2 regions of the Pseudomonas sp. RT6P73 genome follow, and region 1 is predicted to be linked to the other one. Evidence: riboswitches for the same ligand, from Rfam matches in the RefSeq annotation. Region 1 holds a riboswitch; the other holds the start of a gene.
What was found. Region 1 has a riboswitch for cobalamin ahead of ACYZT6_RS11315 (CbtB domain-containing protein). Riboswitches for the same ligand answer to the same signal wherever they lie in the genome.
Positions count from the first base shown of each region.

Region 2: linked by a shared signal. The riboswitch ahead of cobO (cob(I)yrinic acid a,c-diamide adenosyltransferase) and the one ahead of ACYZT6_RS11315 (CbtB domain-containing protein) in region 1 are both predicted to bind cobalamin.

Region 1 covers NZ_JBUBUV010000002.1:2,306,897-2,317,919, reverse strand. Annotated here, with positions in the region: gene ACYZT6_RS11340 (phospholipase D-like domain-containing protein) at 1-1,427, opposite strand, end outside; gene ACYZT6_RS11335 (vWA domain-containing protein) at 1,546-2,157, opposite strand; gene ACYZT6_RS11330 (ATP-binding protein) at 2,211-3,209, opposite strand; gene cobN (cobaltochelatase subunit CobN) at 3,360-7,226, opposite strand; gene cobW (cobalamin biosynthesis protein CobW) at 7,230-8,291, opposite strand; cobalamin riboswitch at 8,390-8,603, opposite strand; cobalamin riboswitch at 8,857-9,084, shown strand; gene ACYZT6_RS11315 (CbtB domain-containing protein) at 9,205-9,396, shown strand; gene ACYZT6_RS11310 (CbtA family protein) at 9,408-10,112, shown strand; gene ACYZT6_RS11305 (cobalamin biosynthesis protein) at 10,109-10,522, shown strand; gene cobM (precorrin-4 C(11)-methyltransferase) at 10,621-11,023, shown strand, end outside.
Region 2 covers NZ_JBUBUV010000002.1:1,383,371-1,394,393, reverse strand. Annotated here, with positions in the region: gene cobT (nicotinate-nucleotide--dimethylbenzimidazole phosphoribosyltransferase) at 1-812, opposite strand, end outside; gene cobU (bifunctional adenosylcobinamide kinase/adenosylcobinamide-phosphate guanylyltransferase) at 809-1,330, opposite strand; gene ACYZT6_RS06870 (cobyric acid synthase) at 1,478-2,929, opposite strand; gene cobD (threonine-phosphate decarboxylase CobD) at 2,926-3,918, opposite strand; gene cbiB (adenosylcobinamide-phosphate synthase CbiB) at 3,911-4,819, opposite strand; gene bluB (5,6-dimethylbenzimidazole synthase) at 4,816-5,466, opposite strand; gene ACYZT6_RS06850 (cobyrinate a,c-diamide synthase) at 5,463-6,863, opposite strand; gene cobO (cob(I)yrinic acid a,c-diamide adenosyltransferase) at 6,860-7,471, opposite strand; cobalamin riboswitch at 7,553-7,785, opposite strand; gene ACYZT6_RS06840 (hypothetical protein) at 7,941-8,525, shown strand; gene ACYZT6_RS06835 (PQQ-dependent sugar dehydrogenase) at 8,593-9,906, shown strand; gene ACYZT6_RS06830 (class I SAM-dependent methyltransferase) at 10,025-10,678, opposite strand; gene ACYZT6_RS06825 (C40 family peptidase) at 10,694-11,023, opposite strand, start outside.

The DNA of each region.
Region 1 (11,023 bases):
TTGCTGCGACTGGCCGCCGCACTGAGGTTATGACTGCCGCTGATGATCGTCGGCGTATCGGTGGTGAAATCGGTCACGATAGCTTTGGTGTGCACCAGCAGGTTGCCCTTCTGACCTTCCTTGCTTTCCAGGAGCCAACCTTCCAGGCCGGTATTGAGCAGCGCAACCGTGGTGAATTCAGCGGTGCGGTCGGCGTGGAATCCGGTGATTTTGCTTGCGGAGTTTTGCAGGCCGTAGCGCAGGATGTCGTCGTGGGGCTGGCCGAGCAAGGCGTTGAGGATGGCGTCGGGCAAGGTGAACGCGGTGACGAACAGCAGGTCTTTTTTTGCCCCGTTGATGATGTCGGCGAACTCATGCAAGTCACCCTCACCCGAGCGCGGTGAAAATCCGGCGAACAACGTTTGGGTCCGGTCCATCGGGTTGTGTTGCGTGAGCCATCGCCGCGTGGCGCCGACATCTGCCGGTGTGTTCCAGACCTGTTCGAACGTTTGCAGGTAACTCGCGCCAAGCAGACGATCGTCCAGCACATGCACCACGTTGGCCTGGCGGTAAATGCCGTTGGGGGTGAAGTTGGTGCTGCCGCAGAGCACGGCCTCAGGCTGGCGCAGACCCGCGCCGTCGAGCCGGCTCAGAACCATGAACTTGTTGTGGAAAATGCTGTGGGTGACGCGTCCGCGCTTGTTCGCCGCCGGGATCTTTTCCAGACTCGCCTCGTTCATGGCGGTGGTGTCTTCGTCCGGTTGCGCGTGATAGAGGACGCGAACCTCCACGCCGCGCTCGTACGCCGCGTTCACCGCCTCGACAATCACCGGTAACTGGTATTCGTAGATGGCGATATCCAGGGCCCACTGGCCATCGACGGCACGCTCGATAAAACCCAGCAAACGCCCGAGCAAACCATTCTCCAGCCATTGGCGCGGGGCATCGGGCCAGGCTTCGATGGGCAATCTGTCTTTGCCGCTGAGGAGTGCGTCGAGTTCGGGAAACTTGCGCTGGAACGCCTGGCTGGCAGCCACGGCGCGGTTGAAATTGACACTTTGGTTGCCGGGGTGGCCATCGTCGGAAGTGACCGTCACCTCCAGGAACTCACCCAGTTGCGGCGTATCGGCGCTGCCGTAGGCCAGATAGACCCGGTATTGAATCGTCAGCCCCGGATTGACCGCGTAATCGGCCCAGCGGAATTTCTGTAACGGCGCGATATTGCTCGGGGTGGCGTGGAATTGCGGAAAGGTATGGGACTTGCCCGGGAACGTCAGGCTATTGAACAAAAACAGCCAGGGTTTGTTGCCCTGCTGCTTTTCGATGGCAAAACCCAGCAGGCCTTTTCGACGGGGTTCGGCCAGATCCATGGCCAACAGCACGCCGTTGGTGCCGGCATAGGCTTTGACGCGGAAATCGTTCTGAGGGTTAACGGCAAGTACGCGCATGATTCATTCCTTTGATCGAATGGCCCTCAGAGCATAGGGCAGCGATCTCGAATTGCATGATTATCCGGAATCGAGGTGAAGCCTGCTCGCGATGGGGCCGTTGCAAACAACACAGATCTCAGCCTGAAATCAGCTCATCAATATGCCGATAATCTGCTTGCAGCTCTGCCGCCATCTGTCTGGCCCGACCTAGCCGAATCGGCCCGCGTTCGATATCAATCAATAACCCTGGGCAATCCAGCACCGGTAACCCCGGCCATTCCTTCAATCGCCCATCGGTCAGCAGCAACAACCTTTGCTGTTCCGCGGGAAAGCGTTTTTGCCGTGCCGCCAGCCAGCGCCCCGCTTCGCCCAACGCCGCCAACAACGGCGTGCCGCCGCCCGCGCCCAGGTTATCGAGCCAGCCACACAACCCTGCTGTCGCTTTCAAGCCTTGCACCTGCCACTTCGGCGCATGGCCACTCGCAGTCAATAACGCCAGACGCGCGCGCTGTCGATACGCGTCGTCGAACACTTGCGCGAGCAAACCCTTGGCATCGCTCAACGCCTGATGACGACGGGTCGAGGCTGACGCGTCGACGATCACTAGCCACAGTTCATGAGGGGATCGGGTACGCAGATGGAACAGCACATCTTTGTGCTGACGAGGGCGACCATTGAGCAAGGTGCCGGGCCAGTTGATCGAGCCGCTGCGCGCGGCGTGACGCTTGCCCTGTTTACCGTTATCCAGCCGTCCTGCGCGGGGTCTGGCATTCGCCCCCGCGTCAGATCGAGGGCGAATGCCTAGGGCTTTTTTGGCCAGCTCGGCACTTCACGCCTGGCACCGACAGGCAACGCCTGGGCGGGCATTTCGCCCCACTGGCCCTGGCCTTCGCTCAGGCTGGAAGGTTGAGCCGAAGGCGACTGGTTGTGTTGTGGCGCCGATGGCGATTGCTCGCGACGACGATGACGCAGGGCGAACTCGGCCACGGCGTCGATATCTTCCTCGGCGATGGTGCTCGCCCCTCGCCATGCGGCGTGAGCACGGGCCGCGCGCAACCAGACCAGATCGGCGCGCAGACCATCGACACCGGCGGCGAAACAACGCTCGGTAATCTGTGCCAGAGCTTCATCATCCAGGGGAATACTCGCCAACAGGCTGCGCGCCTTCTGGCAGCGTTCACGGAGCGACTGCTGCTGACCTTCCCATTCGGCGCAAAACCGCTGGGGGTCACTGTCGAAATCCAGACGCCGGCGGATGATCTGGCCACGTTCGGCCGGTGCGGTATGGCCACTGAGGGCGACGTTCAGGCCAAAACGGTCGAGCAGTTGCGGCCGTAGTTCGCCTTCTTCCGGGTTCATGGTGCCGATCAATACGAACTTCGCCGAATGCCGGTGGGAAATGCCGTCGCGCTCGATCAGGTTGGTGCCGCTGGCGGCCACGTCGAGCAACAGATCGACGAGGTGATCGGGCAGCAGATTGACTTCATCGACGTAAAGCACACCGCCGTCGGCCTTGGCCAATACACCGGGGGAAAATTGTGCGCGGCCTTCGCTCAGGGCGGCGTCGAGATCGAGGGTTCCGACCAGTCGTTCTTCGGTGGCGCCGAGGGGCAAGGTGACGAATTGACCGCTGGCCAGCAAGTCCGCCAGACCTCGGGCGAGGGTCGATTTGGCCATGCCGCGCGGGCCTTCAATCAGCACGCCGCCGATTTTCGGGTCGATGGCGGTCAGGTAGAGGGCGAGCTTCAGATCGTCGGCGCCGACCACGGCGGAGAGCGGGAAATGCGGGGTGTCGGTCATTTTTATATCTCGGTCATGGTCGGTAGCAGGCACACCTTGTACCTGTAGGAGCGAGGCTTGCCCGCGAAGGCGTCTATCCAGTCGATATCAATATTGAATGTGAAGGCCTCTTCGCGGGCAAGCCTCGCTCCTACAGGGTTTTGCGGCGCATTAGCTGTCTTCTTCTATATCCAGCAAGAGATTTTCCAGTGCCTCGCGATACGCGCCCGGTTCCTGCCACATCCCCCGCTGCTGCGCCTCGAGCATCCGCTCGGTCATGTCGCGCAGCGCATGGGGATTATGCTCACGGACAAAATCCCGGGTTGCCGGATCGAGCAAATACGCATCCGCCAGCAACGCATATTGATGATCGTCGATCAGTTGCGTCGTGGCGTCGAACGCGAACAGATTATCCACCGTCGCCGCCAGTTCGAACGCGCCTTTATAGCCGTGACGCTTCACCCCGTCGATCCACTTCGGATTGGCCGCCCGGGAGCGGATCACCCGGTTCAGCTCTTCCTTCAAGGTGCGGATCTTTGGCAAGTCCGGCTGACTGTGATCGCCATGGTAACTGGCCGCCGCTTCGCCGCTGAGGCTTTCCACCGCGGCGAGCATGCCGCCCTGGAACTGGTAATAGTCGTTGGAATCGAGCAAGTCATGCTCGCGATTGTCCTGGTTTTGCAGCACGGCCTGAACCTGGCTCAGGCGCTGGGCGAATTGTTCGCGGGCGGCGGTGCCTTCATCGGACCCGCCGTAAGCGTAGCCGCCCCAGTTCAGGTAAACCTCGGCCAGGTCCTCGCGACTTTGCCACAGACGACCGTCGATGGCGCCCTGCACGCCGGCGCCATAAGCACCGGGTTTGGCACCGAAAATCCGCCAACCGGCCTGACACCCGGCCGCGTCTTCATCGAGACCCGATTGCATCAATGCTTCACGTTCGGCACGCACCTTGGCGGCCAACGGGTTTAAGTCGTCCGGTTCGTCGAGCGCGGCGACCGCTTGCACGGCGGCGTCGAACAGGCGGATCAGGTTGGCAAACGCATCACGGAAGAATCCGGAAACCCGCAAGGTCACGTCCACACGCGGACGGTCGAGCAAGCTCAGCGGCAGAATTTCAAAGTCGTCGACCCGTTGACTGCCGGTAGCCCAGACCGGGCGCACACCCATCAGCGCCATGGCCTGGGCGATGTCGTCACCGCCGGTACGCATGGTCGCGGTGCCCCAGACGGAAAGCCCGAGCTGGCGCAGGTGATCGCCATGGTCCTGCAAGTACCGTTCGAGAATCAGGTTCGCCGACTGGAAACCGATCCGCCACGCCGTGGTGGTCGGCAGGTTGCGCACGTCCACCGAGTAGAAATTGCGCCCGGTCGGCAGCACGTCCAGACGACCGCGACTCGGTGCACCGCTGGGGCCGGACGGGACAAAACGGCCGCTCAAGGCGTCGAGCAGGCCGCGCATTTCTGCGGGGCCGCAGGCGTCCAGACGCGGGGCGACGACTTCAAGCAGGCTCTCAAGGATGGCGCTAACTTCAGTCCACATAGAACCCTGTGGGAGCGGGCTTGCCCGCGAAAGCGTAGTGTCAGGCGACAATGAGTTGTCAGATACACCGCCTTCGCGGGCAAGCCCGCTCCCACAGGGATTGTGGTTGGCTTGAGATGGGTTCAGTGTCAGCGAGATCATCTGGGCGGCGAAAAGCTCCAGCCGTTCGCGGGTATCGCCAGCCGTGCGCCACACTTCATCAGTAACGCTCAACAGCTCAACGGGCCGAGGCCCGGTCCACGGCTCGGCCAACGCACAATCCAGCGGATCAAACCCCAACTCAAACGCCTTCGCCAACGCCCGCAACAAACTCGACTGCGCCCCACGACCATCGCCACGGGGAATGCGCAACAGCGCCAACAACGTATCGATACGCAAGCGCCCGGTCGGCGACTCGCCAAAGATGTGCAGGCCATCGCGAATCTGCGACTCTTTCAAGTCGCACAGGTACGTGTCCAGCCGTGGCAACCAGATCGCCGCATCGGCATCGCTGTTGAGCTTTTCGTCCAGTTGCAGCTCACGGTCGATGTGCGTCTCGCGCACCAGTTGCAGAATGTCGCGCTGCAACTCCCGGGCGCGGCGCGGATCGAGCAATTGTGCTTCGTAATACTCGTCGGCCAGCAACTCAAGGTTGCGCAGCGGGCCGTAGGTTTCGGCGCGGGTCAGCGGCGGCATCAGGTGATCGATGATCACCGCCTGGGTGCGGCGCTTGGCCTGGGCGCCCTCGCCCGGGTCGTTGACGATAAATGGATAGATATTCGGCAGCGGCCCGAGCAGCGCGTCCGGCCAGCAGTTTTCCGACAGCCCGACACCTTTGCCCGGCAACCATTCGAGGTTGCCGTGCTTGCCGACGTGGATCACGCCGTGAGCGCCATAGGTATTGCGCAGCCAGAAGTAGAACGCCAGATAACCGTGGGGCGGCACCAGATCCGGGTCGTGATACACCGCGCTCGGATCAACCTGATAACCCCGCGCCGGTTGAATGCCGACAAAGGTCAGGCCAAAACGCAGCCCGGCGATCATCATGCGTCCGTCACGGCACATCGGATCGCTGTCGGGCGTGCCCCAGCGCTCCAGCACGGCTTGCTGATTGGCCTCGGGCAATGTGTTGAACATCGCCCGATAGTCGTCCATCGCCAGGCTTTGCTGGCAGGGACGCTGGTCGATGGTGTCGAGGTCGTTGCTGACGCCGCCGAGCAATTGCTGGATCAACGCAGTGCCGCTCTCCGGCAATTCGGCGGGCAGCGGATAACCTTCGGTGTGCAGCGCACGCAGGATGTTCAGCGCGGCGGCCGGGGTGTCGAGGCCAACGCCATTGCCGATCCGTCCGTCGCGGGTCGGGTAGTTGGCGAGGATCAGCGCGATGCGTTTTTCGCGATTTGGCACCCGGGCCAGATCGATCCAGCGCCGCGCCAGTTCGGCGACGAAATCCATGCGTTCCGGTTGCGCCCGATAGCACACCACGTCCGACTGACTGCGCTCGCTGCGCCACGCCAGGTCCTTGAAGCTGATCGGCCGGCTGATGATCCGGCCGTCCAGTTCCGGCAAGGCGATGTGCATCGCCAGATCACGCGGGCCGAGGCCCTGTTCACTGGCACGCCAGCCCGGCTCGTTGTCCTGGGCGCAGATCGCCTGGATTACTGGGATGTTGCGGCGAAACGGTCGTAGATGCGGCGCTTCGGGGCTGGATTGGGCAAAGCCGGTAGTGTTGAGAATCACCCCCGCCTCGACTTCATCCAGCAGGTCCTCGACCACCGTCAGGCAGCCGGGCTCTTTCAAACTGGCCAGCGCAATCGGCAACGGATTCAAGCCCGCTGCCTGCAAACGCTGGCAGAAAACATCGATGAATGCGGTGTTCGCCGCCTGCAAGTGCGAGCGGTAAAACAGCACGGCCGCCACCGGTTGACCGGCCTGCCAGTCGGCTTGCCAATCGTGAAGATCTGCGGGGCTTTTGTGCGGGTGGTAAATCGCCGTGCGCGGCAGGGTTTGCGGCTCGGCCCACACGTAATCGCGATCCAGCCAGCGATTGGCCAGGCAACGGAAAAAATCCAGGGCATTGGCCATGCCACCCTGACGCAAAAACTGCCAGAGGCGGTCGCGGTCGCCGGCAGACACGGTGCTGAGGTCGCTGAGTTCCGGGTCCGGGCGATCATCGCCGGGCACCAGAATCAGCTGCACGCCGCGTTGGGACAGTTCCACCAGACGCTCGACACCGTAACGCCAATAGGCAATGCCGCCGTGCAGCGAAATCAGAATTACCTTGGCGTGGCGCAGCACTTCGTCGACATACAGGTCGACCGACGCATGATTCTGCACCTGCATCGGGTTGGCCAGCCGCACGCTGGGGTAATCATCCGGCAACTGCTGCGCCGCTTCGGCGAGCAGCGCCAGGCTTGAGTCGCCGCTGCACAGGATCACCAGCTCGGCGGGGGTTTGTCCAAGGTCGGCAATGTTGTCATCCGACACGAAACCGCCGGGCTGGGTCCTGAGCAGGTGCATGGCTTAAGCGCTGAGCGCGGCGCGCAATTGCGCTTCGATTAGAATTCCGTCCAGTTCCTGGCCGATCAATACCAGGCGCGTGGCGCGCGCTTCGTCGGCGCCCCACTGACGGTCGAAATGCTTGTCGAAACGCGTGCCCACGCCCTGGATCAGCAGGCGCATCGGTTTGTTCGGGATCGCCGCGAAACCTTTGACCCGCAGGATGCCGTGCTGAACCACCAATTGGGTCAGCGCGTCCAGCAGCAGGCTTTCGTCAGCTTGCGGCAGCTCGATGGAGATCGAATCGAAAGCGTCGTGATCGTGATCGTCCTCACCTTCGTGGTGGTGATCGTGATGGCTGTGACGGCTGTCGATGTGTTCTTCGGAACCGGCACCGAGGCCGATCAGCACGTCCAGTGGCACACGACCGCTGCTGGCTTCGATGACTTTTACTGCCGGCGGCAGCTCTTCAGCGACTTCCAGGCGTACGCGGGCCAGGTCTTCAGGGCTGATCAGATCGGCCTTGTTGAGGATCACTAGGTCGGCGCTGGCCAGTTGGTCGGCGAACAGCTCGTGCAACGGCGATTCGTGGTCCAGGTTCGGGTCGAGTTTGCGCTGGGCATCGACCTGGTCCGGGAACGCGGCGAAGGTGCCAGCGGCGACCGCTGGGCTGTCGACCACGGTGATGACCGCGTCAACGGTGCAGGCGCTGCGGATTTCCGGCCACTGGAAGGCTTGAACCAGTGGTTTTGGCAGCGCCAGGCCGGAGGTTTCGATGAGGATGTGGTCGAGGTCGCCGCGACGGGCGACAAGTTCGCGCATCACCGGGAAGAATTCTTCCTGGACGGTGCAGCACAGGCAGCCGTTGGCCAGTTCATAGACGCGGCCGTTGGCTTCTTCTTCAGTGCAACCGATGGAGCACTGTTTGAGGATTTCGCCGTCGATGCCCAGCTCGCCAAACTCGTTGACGATCACCGCGATGCGGCGGCCCTGAGCGTTGTCGAGCATGTGCCGCAGCAGGGTGGTTTTGCCCGAGCCGAGGAAGCCGGTAACGATGGTGACGGGGAGTTTGGCCAGTGTTTTCATCGGATGCCCTTTGGCTAGGTGGCGGGCATACGGGACGACAATCGCAGCGACGGACGCGCGCGGAAGAGTTCGCCACCGGATCACCCCGCCCGGTTGTAGTGAGAATCTGTGTCGAGGCAGGTCTCCTGGCTGACGGTGTGCCGGGCAGTTGGCCTGGCATTCGCTGCGCCTTCCCGCGAACCCGTTGGACAGGGCTTGCAGTGGCGTGGCAGCGAACATCACCGTTCACAGTTGCGGGGGCAGCCGCGGCATCGACCGCGTTCCCTTCTTAGCTTCGGCAAATGCCGAAGAACCTCGAAAGCGCAAGGCTACGCATCGCGTCGGGGCGGGTCAATGTCCGTGAGGCACTCGTGATTCCCTGTGGCGAGGGGGCTTGCCCCCGTTCGGCGGCGAAGCCGTCGCAAAACCTGCTTGCGGGCTATGCCTGAAAGAATGCAGGGGGTCGCTTCGCAACCCAACGGGGGCAAGCCCCCTCGCCACAGATAAATCCCCTCGCCACAGGTTCTCGACTCAATTCCAAGATGAGAACCCCTGCCAATTGACGCCAAACCCCCGCCCATGCTCTCCTACACGCCTTGTTACGGGTGCCCTTCACAGGGTGAAACGGGAAACCGGTGAATCATGTGCTTTACTCAAGGCCATGTCAGTCCGGTGCTGCCCCCGCAACGGTAAGCGAGCGAAGCGTCAAATCCACTGTGCCAGCAGTTCGGCATGGGAAGGTGATGCTTGCAGGTTCAGGCGCAAGCCTTGGCCCCTCGTGAGCCCGGAGACCGGCCCGCAACACAAAGTGACCACTACGATCACTGAATGACAAACCCGCGGTGGGCGGGCGCTGTTTGAACCTTTGCGTGTCCGACTCGCAGGGGTCTTCCATGCGCTCTATTCACCCGCTGACAGACCAGAGGGAAGCGCCATGTCGATCATCAGCAGCACTCGCCACACAACGGCCAGCACCACCACGACCCTGACTCAACGCCTGACCGCTGCCGTTTGCGCATCGATCCTTGGCGCGTGCCTTGTGTATTTTGCCGGCTTCTCGCACATCGAAGCGGTCCACAACGCTGCGCACGATACCCGTCACAGCTCCGCCTTCCCGTGCCATTGAGACCTGCCGACATGATCAAGCGTATTGCGCAAACCGCAGGTTTCACCGGGCTGCTGGCTGCCCTGTTGCTGACCCTGCTGCAAAGCTTCTGGGTGTCTCCGCTGATTTTGCAGGCCGAAACCTACGAAAAATCCGAGCCGGCCGCGGTTGAAGTTCACGAACACGCCGCCGGTGTCGCCGCTCACACTCACGACGCCGAAGCCTGGGAACCGGAAGACGGCTGGCAGCGCGTGCTGTCGACCACGGGCGGCAACCTCGTCGTTGCCGTTGGTTTTGCCCTGATGCTCGCCGGTCTCTACACCCTGCGTGCACCGACCAAAACCTCGCAGGGCTTGCTTTGGGGCCTGGCCGGTTACGCGACCTTCGTGTTGGCGCCAACCCTCGGCTTGCCGCCTGAACTGCCGGGCACTGCGGCGGCAGATCTGGCGCAACGGCAACTCTGGTGGATCGGCACGGCCGCCTCCACGGCTGTCGGCATCGCGCTGATCGTGTTCAGCCGTCACTGGCTGATGAAGATCCTCGGCGTGGCGATTCTCGCCGTTCCGCATGTGATCGGCGCACCGCAACCGGAAGTGCACTCGATGCTGGCTCCGGAAGCCCTGGAAACACAGTTCAAAATCGCTTCGCAGCTGACCAACGTCGCGTTCTGGCTGGCCCTGGGCCTGATCAGCGCCTGGTTGTTCCGCCGCAAAAGCGATGGCCAATACCACGCATGATTGATACCGGCACAGCGCCGACTTTAGTCGTCGGCCTGGGCTGCCAGCGCGGCTGCCCCGCCAGTACGCTGCGGGCGTTGCTCGATCAGGCATTACAGGCGCATAAAATCGAACTTCACCAGATCAACGCCCTGGCCAGCATCGACCTGAAGCGTGATGAACCTGGCCTGATCGAGTTGGCCGCGCAACTCGCATTGCCGCTGATGTATTTCAGCAGCGAGCAACTGCAAGGTTACAAACCGCAACTCAGCCATCATTCAGACATCGCGTTCGAACGCACCGGCTGCTACGGCGTGGCGGAAAGTGCTGCCCTGGCCCTGGTCGAACAGTTGGCCCAGGCACCGGCAAAACTACTGATCTCGCGACAAAAATATGCCCAGGCCACTCTGGCATTGGCCTGCGTTGCGTAAGATCCCGGATATTCCCTGCCTTCGATCATGAGCAATCTTCATCTGAAGCCTTGCCCAAGCCCTTTTTCTGACAGACTCTTTTTTCAAAGGAATGGACGATGACCGTCTACTTCATTGGCGCAGGTCCCGGCGACCCGGAACTGATCACCGTCAAAGGCCAACGGCTGATTCGCAGTTGCCCGGTAATCATCTATGCCGGCTCTTTAGTGCCCGCCGCCGTACTGGAAGGCCATTGCGCCGAACAGGTGGTCAACAGCGCCGAATTGCACCTGGAGCAGATCATCGAACTGATCACAACCGCCCATGCCAACGGCCAGGACGTGGCGCGGGTGCATTCCGGTGATCCTAGTTTGTACGGGGCGATTGGTGAGCAGATTCGTTATCTGCGAGAACTCGGGATTGCGTTTGAAATCATTCCCGGGGTAACAGCGACTGCCGCGTGTGCGGCGTTGTTGGGGGCTGAACTGACGTTGCCCGACATTTCCCAGAGCGTGATTCTGA
Region 2 (11,023 bases), 920 kb from region 1:
GCGGCGACGCTGCAAATAAAGCCGTCCACCAGCACCGCAACGCCTTCCTGGGCACACGCCAGATACGCGCCGACCAGCGCCGCAATCTCAAAACCGCCGAGGTTGAACAGGGTTTGCAATGCATCACCACGCTGAGCGCCATGCAATGCCAGGGCACGTTCGATGACCTGGGCTTTATGGCTGACACCTGCCGCGTCCAAACCGGTACCCGGCCCGGCCAAATGCACCACCGGGCAGTCGAGCAAGGCACAGGCCAGCGCGCTGGCCGCGGTGGTGTTGCCGATGCCCATCTCGCCGCCGATAAACAACTGCGCACCGGCGGTGACCGCACGCTGCACGCTGTCGCGACCGGCCTGCAAGGCGAGTTCGCCCTGGACCTGCGTCATGGCCGGGCCTTCCACGAAGTTGGCAGTGCCCGCACCGATATTGAGGTGACGCACGCCCGGCAGGTTCAACGATGGCGTCACCGTGCCGAGGTCGACCACTTCCAGCGAAGCGCCGAGCTGGCGCGCCAACACACTGATCGCCGCGCCACCGCTGACAAAGTTATGCAGCATCTGCCCGGTGACTTCCTGAGGAAATGCCGACACGCCCTCTGCAACCACACCATGGTCACCGGCAAAAATGGCAATCCACAGCTGCTCAAGACTTGGTTTGACCTGCCCCTGCAGCCCCGCCAATTGCACGGCCACCGATTCGAGTCGGCCGAGAGAACCGGCGGGTTTGGTCAGCTGCTGCTGACGCGCCTGCGCCTGTTCGACGGCTTGAACGTCGATCGGCTTGCACGGGTTCAGCCACCAGGATTGAGTCATAACGCGGGTCCTTTCAAAGTCAGGGGCAGGCCGGCGACGGTCAGGACGACACGTTGGCAGCGCTCGGCCAGGGCTTGATGCAGCCAACCGGCTTCATCGACATAGCGGCGAGTCAATTCGCCCAGCGGCACGACACCCATTCCGGTCTCGTTGCTGACAAAAATGATTTCACCCGGCAAAGAAGCCAGGCAGTCCAGCAGGGCTTCGCGTTCTGCGTTGAGGCGTTCGGCGTCGTCGAGCAACAGCAGATTGGTCATCCACAGGGTCAGGCAATCCACCAGCAGGCAACGGTCGGCGCGGGCGTTTTCGCGCAATACGCGGGCGAGTTCGACCGGTTCCTCGATCAATGCCCATTCAGCCGGACGACGGGCGCGGTGATGGGCGACACGCTCGTTCATTTCACCGTCCAGCGGTTGGCTGGTGGCGATGTAGGTGACCTGAAGCCGGCTGTCTGTCGCGAGTTTTTCAGCGAGGCGACTTTTGCCGGAACGGGCGCCGCCGAGGATCAGTTGGAGCATGGTTCATTCCTTAAATCATTGGTGAGGCGCCTGGCCTCATCGCGGGCAAGCCCGCTCCCACAGGTTCCGTGGATGGACCAAAAATCTGTGAACAGCCTCGATCCTTGTGGGAGCGGGCTTGCCCGCGATGAGGCCGGTACAGCCACCTCAAATCCCACAGAGCTCACGCAACAACGCGGTATCCAAATGCTTCTCCACCAGATCCGCCAACCGCTCGATATCGCGCTCGCGCAACCCGTGGTAATCCACTTCCTGCACATCCTGCAAACCCGCCCAGCGCAGCAGCGCACTGCACGCTGCCGGGGATTCAAACAGGCCATGCAGGTAGGTGCCGAAAATCTGCCCGTCAACACTTTGCGCGCCATCGCAGCGACCATCGTCGAGCTGCACGGCAGCGTTTTCCAGCGCCGGCCCGGTGGTCACTCCGGCGTGGATTTCATAGCCGCTGACCTCGGCATCTTCCAGCTCCAGACGGCCGCGCACATTGCGCAATTGCTTCTCTTCTTCGAGCTGTGTTTCGAACGCCAGCAAGCCCAGACCGGCACTGGACCCCGACGCGCCTTCGAGGCCCAGCGGGTCATGCACCTGCTCACCGAGCATTTGCAGACCGCCGCAAATCCCCAGTACTTTTCCGCCATAACGCAGATGACGACTGATGGCCGTGTCCCAGCCATTGGCGCGCAAATACGCGAGGTCGCTGCGCACGCTTTTTGAGCCGGGAAGAATGATCAGGTCGGCCGGAGGAATCGCCTGGCCAGGGCCGATGAATTGCAGGTCCACTTGCGGATGCAGGCGCAGCGGATCGAAATCGGTGTGGTTGCTGATGCGCGGCAACACCGGCACTACCACTTTCAGCACGCGCTCGACCTTGTCGGTCTGGCGCTGATCGATACCGTCCTCGGCTTCGAGGTGCAGATCCATCACATACGGCAGAACGCCGATCACCGGTTTGCCGGTGCGGGCTTCCAGCCAATCGAGGCCGGGTTGCAACAAGGCGATGTCACCGCGAAAACGGTTGATGATAAAGCCTTTGACCCGCGCCTGTTCGGTGGGCGACAGCAATTCCAGCGTGCCCACCAAATGCGCAAACACCCCGCCGCGATTGATGTCGGCGATCAGCACCACCGGGCAATCCACCGCTTCGGCAAAACCCATGTTGGCGATGTCGCCGGCACGCAGATTGATCTCAGCCGGCGAGCCTGCGCCTTCGACCATCACCACCGGGTAGGCCGCGCTCAATCGTTCATGAGAGGCCAACACCGCTTGCATGGCGATGGCTTTGTAGTCGTGATAGGCAACCGCGTTCATCGTCGTGACCGCGCGACCATGAATGATCACTTGGGCGCCGGTATCGCTGTTGGGTTTGAGCAACACCGGATTCATGTCGGTGTGCGGCTCAAGGTTGGCCGCCTGGGCCTGCACTGCCTGGGCGCGGCCGATCTCGCCGCCATCGGCGGTCACGGCACTGTTGAGCGCCATGTTCTGCGGTTTGAACGGCACGACGCGCACGCCTTGACGGACAACCCAGCGACACAACGCCGTCACCAGCGTGCTTTTACCGGCGTCGGATGTGGTGCCTTGCACCATTAGCGTGGTCATTGCGATTCCTTGACGTAGGCTTGAAGCGCTTGCTCGAGACGCAGCCAGTCGGCTTCATCCGCAGGCAGACCGAAACGCACGCTGCTGTTGTGGGCGAACAACCGCAGCAAGATGCCACGTTGTGCCATGAACTCGTGAAGCGCTTCGGCACGCTCGGTGATCAGCCATTGAAACAACGCGCAGCCACCCTGCGGCTGCAAACCATACTGCCCGAGCAAAAGCGCCAGGCGTTCGCTGGCCGCTTCGCTGCGCACCCGCTGCCTGGCGTGGCCTTCGGTGTCAAGCAAACAGGCTTGGCCCAACACCCGTGTCGGCCCACTGACCGCCCAAGGCCCCACCTGCTCGGCGAGCAATTTGAGCAGCTTGCGCTCAGCCAGCACAAAGCCCAGCCGCACACCGGCCAGGCCAAAAAATTTGCCGAACGAACGCAACACGATCAAGCCGACCTGATGGGCAAATGGCGCCACGCTCAACTGCGGCGTGTTGTCCATGAACGCCTCGTCGACCACCAGCCAGCCACCGCGCGAGGCCAACCGGGCATGCCAGTCGAGCAGACGGCTCGGGGGCAGGCTCAGGCCCGTCGGGTTGTTCGGATTGACCACCACCAGCACGTCGAGGCTGTCGATATAGAAGTCGACTTCCTGCTCCAGCACTTCGCGCACGATGTAGCCATTGCGCCGCCAGGCTTGCGCGTGTTCGGCGTAACACGGCGACAGCACGCCGACCTTGCCGGCCCGACGCAAACGCGGCAGCAATTGGATGGCCATTTGCGAACCGGCGACCGGCAGCACCTGGGCCGCGCCGTAATAGTCGCAAGCCGCTTGCTCCAGACCGTCATCGGTTTCCGGCAAGCGCGCCCAGGCCCGCAGCGGGATGTCCGGGATCGGGAATGGCCACGGCGCGAGGCCGCTGGACAGGTCCAGCCAATCGGCTTCGGCAATGCCGTATTCGAGCGCCGCCTTACGCAAGCGGCCACCGTGCTCAAGCATAGAATTCAGCTCCCACGCAGAGAATCAGCAGCCATAACCATACCCCGCGCTGGACCAATTGCCAGCCGCGGTCGATGGAGTCGGCGTCCGCTGGCACGCCTTCGCCCAGTTGCGGACGCTGATGCAGTTCACCGTGATAGATCGCCGCCCCGCCCAACTCGACGCCGAGCGCACCGGCACCGGCCGCCATCACCGGCCCGGCGTTTGGGCTGTCCCAGGTCGGGCCCTGGGTGCGCCAGCATTTCAACGCCAGTCGGGTTTTGCCCAGCAGCGCGTAGGTCAACGCCACCAGGCGCGCAGGAATGTAGTTGAGGACATCGTCGATCTTCGCCGCGGCCCAGCCGAAACGTTCGAAGCGCTCGTTGCGATAACCCCACATGGCATCGAGGGTATTACTCAAACGGTAGAGCACCACGCCGGGCGCGCCGGCCACGGCAAACCAGAACAGCGCGGCGAACACCGCATCGCTGCCGTTCTCCAGGACTGATTCGGTGGCAGCGCGGGCGACTTCGGTTTTATCCAGTTCGCTGGTCTGACGGCTGACCAGATAGCCCACGCGTATGCGCGCTTCAATCAGATCATCACTGCGCAGGGCCTTGGCCACCGGTTCGACGTGCTCACCGAGGCTGCGCATGCCGAGGGCGCAGTAGAGCGCGAGAATCTCGACAATCCAGCCGACATAAGGCGCCCAGGAAAACGCCGTGGCCAGCAAGGTCAGCGGCAACACCGCAATCACCCAGGCAGTGACGCCATGACTGCGCCAGCCACGCCCCTCACCATTGAAACGTTGCTCGATGCGCTCGGCAAAACGGCCGAACGCCACCAGCGGATGCCAGCGTTTGGGTTCACCCAGCAGCGCGTCCAGCGCAACCGCGGCGACACTCAATAACGCCACACTCATTGACTCACTCCCCAATAATTTTCATACAGCAACTCACTGAGCGGACGCACCTGCGCCCACCCTTCGAGTACCAGCATCGGCGCCGGATAGAATTCCTTGACCGGGCCGAGACAGAGAACCGCCAATGGCTTGGCCCCGGGCGGCAAACCCAGCAGATCTGCCAACGCTTGCGGCTCGAACAGCGACACCCAGCCCATGCCCAGACCTTCGGCGCGGGCGGCCAGCCAGAGGTTCTGGATCGCGCAGGACAGCGACGCCATGTCCATTTCCGGCAAGGTGCGACGACCGAAGATGTGGCGCTCGCGATCATCCATCAGCGCGGCGACCAACACCTCGGCGCAGTCGTTGATGCCTTCGACCTTGAGCTTCATGAATTCGTCGGTGCGCTCGCCGAGGGCTTCGGCGGTGCGGATGCGTTCTTCTTCCACCAGTTGCTGGATCTTGTCGCGCAGTGTGCGGTCGCTGATGCGAATGAATCGCCAGGGTTGCATCAGGCCGACGCTGGGGGCCTGATGGGCGGCTTCGAGCAGGCGTCGCAGTAACTCGGGCTCGACGGTGCCGCCGCTGAAGTGGCGCATGTCGCGGCGTTCGCCGATGGCTCGATAAACTGCGTCGCGTTCGGCCTGGCTGAATGCGTTGTCAGTCATGGCCTCTTCGCGAGCAGGCTCGCTCCCACATTAGATGGAGCTCTGCCTGACGAAACGCGGTCCCCTGTAGGAGTGAGCCTGCTCGCGATGGCGGCCTCCCGGTCAGGCGCAAACAATGCGGCTACAGCAGTGGGATTGGACGGAAAATAAAAGTGCACATAAGAAGCCGTCATCCGCCCCTCACGATAAACCGCCTCTGCCCCGCGCCCGCCATTCGGACTGAGCCCACGAGCAATCGGCTCAAGCTCGGTGCTGGTCAGCGAATGGTGATAGGTGTGCCCGCGCAACGAACCTTCCGGTAACTCAACCGCTTGCAATGCCAGCGCCGCCAGACGCTTTTGCATCACCGCATCACCCGCCAGCAAACCGACCAATTCAGCGCGAATGCCTTCGACGTCGGTCAACGAATCAAGCAGGTACAACATCCCGCCACACTCGGCCAACAACGGTTTGCCGTCGGCATGATGGGCGCGGATCGCAATGAGCATCGAGGTGTTCTGTGACAGCGCCACGTGGTGCAGCTCCGGATAACCGCCCGGGAGATAAAGGCTGTCCGCCTCTGGCAAATCAGCATCGCGGATTGGCGAGAAAAACAGCAGTTCGGCGCCCATGGCCCGCAGCAAATCCAGGCTCGCACCGTAGGTGAAAGCGAACGCCTCATCACGGGCCACTGCGATTCGCACGCCGGCCAGCAAAGGCTCTGCGACGATCATTTCAGGCGCCGCGAATTCCACGGGCGGCGGCAGCGCCACATCGCAACTGCTGGCCAGCGATTCGGCCGCTGCATCGAGGCGCAGATCGAGATCGTTCAACTCGCTGGCCTGGACCAGACCGAGATGGCGACTCGGCAGTTCAATCCCGGTCTCGCGCGACAACGCGCCGTACCAGCGCAAGCCTTCGGTCAGGCTGCCTTCGAGCAACTGCGCGTGCCGCAACGTGCCCACACGGTTGGCCAACACACCGGCAAACGGCAAGTCCGGCTGATACTTCGCCAACCCCAACGCCAGCGCACCAAAAGTCTGCGCCATCGCCGTACCGTCGATCACACCGAGCACCGGCACACCGAAGTGCCGCGCCAGGTCAGCGCTGGACGGCGTGCCGTCGAACAGCCCCATGACGCCTTCGATGAGAATCAGGTCGGCTTCACCGGCGGCTTCCCACAACAGACGACGACTTTCCTGCTCGCCGACCATCCACATGTCCAGTTGATACACCGGCGCACCGCTGGCGCGCTCGAGAATCATCGGGTCGAGAAAGTCCGGGCCGCACTTGAATACGCGAACCTTGCGCCCCTGATTGCGATGCAAACGGGCAAGCGCGGCGGTGACGGTGGTCTTGCCCTGACCGGAGGCCGGCGCGGCGATCAATACCGCCGGGCAATGACGTGGTTGACTCACAACTCGACGCCTTTTTGCGCTTTGATCCCGGCCTGGAACGCGTGCTTGATCACGCCCATTTCGGTGACCGTATCGGCCAGCTCGATCATCTCCGGCTTGGCGCCGCGACCGGTGACCACCACGTGTTGCATCGGCGGACGCGCCTGCAAGTCAGTGAGCACTTGATCGAGGTCGAGGTAACCGTGCTTGAGGGCGATGTTCAGTTCATCGAGCACCACCAGACCGATCGACGGATCGCGCAGCAGTTCGCGGGACACTTCCCAAGCAGCTTCGGCGGCGGCGATGTCACGCTGGCGGTCCTGGGTTTCCCAGGTGAAGCCCTCGCCCATCACATGAAAGCGTACTTGCTCAGGGAAGCGGCGGAAGAACAACTCTTCACCCGTGCTGTTGCGCCCCTTGATGAACTGCACCACGCCGCACTGCATGCCGTGGCCCATGGACCGGGCAAGCATGCCGAAGGCCGAGCTGCTCTTGCCTTTGCCGTTGCCGGTCAGTACCAGCAGCAGGCCGCACTCATTCGGCGAGTTGGCGATGCGTTCGTCGATCACGGCTTTTTTGCGCTGCATGCGCGCCAGATGGCGTTCGTCACGATCAGGGGAATCAGTCATGGGGGAGCTCTCCGTTGAGGCTGGATAACGGCGGGCAGGCACAAGAATAGACGGCAAGAAGCCTGGCATCGCCCACCGTGATGCCGTTGGATGAATCAGGCCGGTCTCCGGGCTCATGAGCGGCTTGCGCCGGACTGCGCGCCTTCCCATGTCGACGTAGACACAGTGGCTCAAGGCGCAATCTTTACTCATTTACCGTTGCGGGGGCAGCGCCGGGATCGTGACGTTTCGTCGCGTGAAGATAGTCACTCACCGGCTTCCCTGTTTCACTCTGTCGACCTTCGCCACAGAGCACCTGAAACAAGCCGCGAAGGTTAGAGGGTTGGGGGTGGAGCGTCAATTGAAGACAAAGCGCGGGCGAGCGATATACTGCCGCCGGTCAATTTACTGACCCCCAACTTGCACCACACTGTCAGCAGTGATATCAAAGCGCCACAACCCAACATCACAATTACAAAGGGTGAGCAACATGCAAGGCATGATCATCAGCAATCCGAAGCTGGAATTCCTGCGACCGGTGCTGGAACGCTGGTTTGACTGTATCGACCGCTACAATGCGGTGCGCGGCGATAACGACACGCCTTACTGGTACGACGAAAAAGCCAACATCGGCTTACTCTCCGCCGCGGCCTGGATGGCGGAAATGGTCACGCTGCAACAAACCACCACGCGCAAGCAAAACGAAGAAGGCGAACGCAACGGCCGCGCCGATCTGTTTATCGCCTCCGCCGAAGAACGCGCCTACCTTCAGACCACTCAACGCTGGCCGCGGGTCAATAGCCTGAACCTGACTCAGGCGCTGCAAGACATCACCAGCGCTGCCAAACGCATCAGCTACGCCAGCGACCTGAAACTCGGCTGCCTGTTCGTTGCGCCACAAAAGGCCCAACAGAGCGCGACGCCGGAAGAACTTCAGGACATGGTCGACGACCTGCAAAAGGAACACAGCTGCGCCGTGGCCTGGTATTTCCCGTACGCCTATCGCAAGTTGCGCAACGAAGCCGGCAACTACCACCCCGGCATCGCCGTGCTGTTCAAGGAAGCCCGCGGCTGACCGGTTGAACCATCGCGCGTCAAATCTTCTCTATGATTAAGTCAATGCATTCATAGGGAAGATCCGCATGCGCAAGCCCCAGCTCGTTCTCCTCATCGCGCTCGCCGGAGGGCTCGCCGCCTGTGGTGAAACCTCCAGCTTGCAAGTCTCCGACGGCACCGGCCCGTCACCCAAGCTGCCAGAACCCAACAAAACCCTGATCCCGACGGTGAATATCGCCCCGGCGATCGGCTGGCCGGAGGGCGCGAAACCCACCCCTGCGGCGGGCACTCAAGTGGCGGCATTTGCCGAAGGGCTCGATCACCCGCGCTGGCTGTATGTGCTGCCCAACGGCGATGTATTGGTGGCCGAAACCAACGCGCCACCGAAACCCGATGACGGCAAAGGCGTTAAAGGCTGGGTCATGAAGAAAGTCATGGGGCGTGCCGGCGCCGGCGTCCCCAGCCCGAATCGCATCACGCTGCTGCGGGACAAGGACCACGACGGCATCGCCGAAACCCGCACGGTGTTCCTGGAAAACCTCAATTCGCCCTTCGGCATGACGCTGGTCGGCAATGACCTGTACGTAGCCGACACTGATCGCTTGCTGCGCTTTCACTATGAAAATGGCGACACGGCGATCAAGTCGCCGCCGAGCAAGGTGGTCGATTTGCCGGGTGGCACGCTGAATCACCACTGGACCAAAAACGTCATTGCCAGCAAGGACGGGAGCAAGCTTTACGTCACGGTAGGCTCCAACAGCAACGTCGGCGAAAACGGCCTGGATCAGGAAGAAGGTCGCGCGGCGATCTGGGAAGTGGATCGCGCCACCGGCAATCACCGGATCTTCGCCTCGGGGATTCGCAATCCAAACGGTCTGGCCTGGGAACCTCAGACCGGCGCCCTGTGGACGGCGGTCAATGAGCGGGACGAAATCGGCAGCGATCTGGTGCCGGACTACATCACCTCAGTGAAGGACGGCGGATTTTACGGCTGGCCCTTCAGCTATTACGGCCAGCACGTCGATATTCGCGTCGAGCCGCAAAATCCGGACCTGGTGGCCAAGGCCATTGCGCCGGACTACGCAGTTGGCCCGCATACCGCGTCGCTGGGCCTGTCGTTTGCCGAGGGCAACACACTGCCAGCGCAATTCAAGGAAGGTGCCTTCATCGGCCAGCACGGCTCGTGGAACCGAAAGCCGCACAGTGGTTATAAAGTGATTTTCGTCCCGTTCAGCGCAGGCAAGCCGACCGGGCAACCGGTTGATGTGCTCACAGGTTTCCTCAATGCGGATGAGAAAGCCATGGGCCGGCCTGTGGGCGTGGTGATTGATCAGCAGGGAGGTTTGCTGGTGGCCGATGATGTGGGGAACAAGGTGTGGCGGGTGTCGACCGCGAAGTAACTGCAACAGCCCCCCTTGTAGGAGCGAGGCTTGCCCGCGAAGGCTCTAGGTCAGGCAACATCAATGTTGGATGTGCCGACGCCTTCGCGGGCAAGCCTCGCTCCTACAAGGGGGGCGTTTAGCGTTTGCGGCACAGAGTTAAACCATCTCCTAGCGGCAACAACGACAAATCCACCCGCGAGTCATCCTTCAAGGCGCGATTGAGCGCCTGGATGGCTCGGGTGTCTGCGCTTTCGGGATTGCGCTCAAGCACCCGCCCGCTCCACAGCGTGTTATCGAACACCGCCAGTCCGCCGACGCGCAGCAGACGCAGTGCATGCTCCAGATAGCCCGGGTAGTTGGACTTGTCGGCATCAATGAAGATCAGGTCGAATTGCCCCGGCTGATCCAGCTGAGCCAGGGTTTCCAGCGCAGGCGCCAGACGCAGATCGATGCGATTGGCGAGGCCCGCCTCCTGCCAGTAACGGTGTGCGATAGCGTTGTAGTCACCGGGGATATCACAGCAGATCAGCGAACCGTCCTCCGGCAACGCAGCAGCCATGCACAAGGCGCTGTAACCGGTGAACGTGCCGACTTCCAGCAAGCGTTTTGCGCCAGTGAGTTTGACCAATAACGCGAGGAACTGCCCCTGCTCCGGCGCCACCTGCCAGCGAGCCATGGGCAGCGCCTGGGTTTCGTCGCGCAAGCGCTTGAGCAGCGGCGTTTCCCTCAGGGAAACGTCGAGCAGGTATTGATACAGGGAATCGTCGAGATTAAGTGTGCGGGCGGTCATGACGACCTCTGCGAACTAGGGATTACGCGCCAAGTGCTCTGGCTGCAGAACACGCTTGGCGCTCAGATAAGCCTTCTGCCAGTAAGCCTTGGACAAGCTGTCGAGCTTCACCGTGCCGCCAGTGGCTGGCGCGTGGACGAAGCGGCCTTCGCCGACGTAGATCCCGGCATGGCTGACCTGGGAGCCGCCATTGGTGGCGAAGAAGATCAAGTCACCGGTCTGCAGGCCTTCCTTGCCGACGCTGGCCGCTTGCATGCTGATCATTTCGCGGGTGGTACGCGGCAGGGAAATACCGGTGACATCACGGTAGACGTAACCGATCAGGCCGCTGCAATCAAAGCCCGA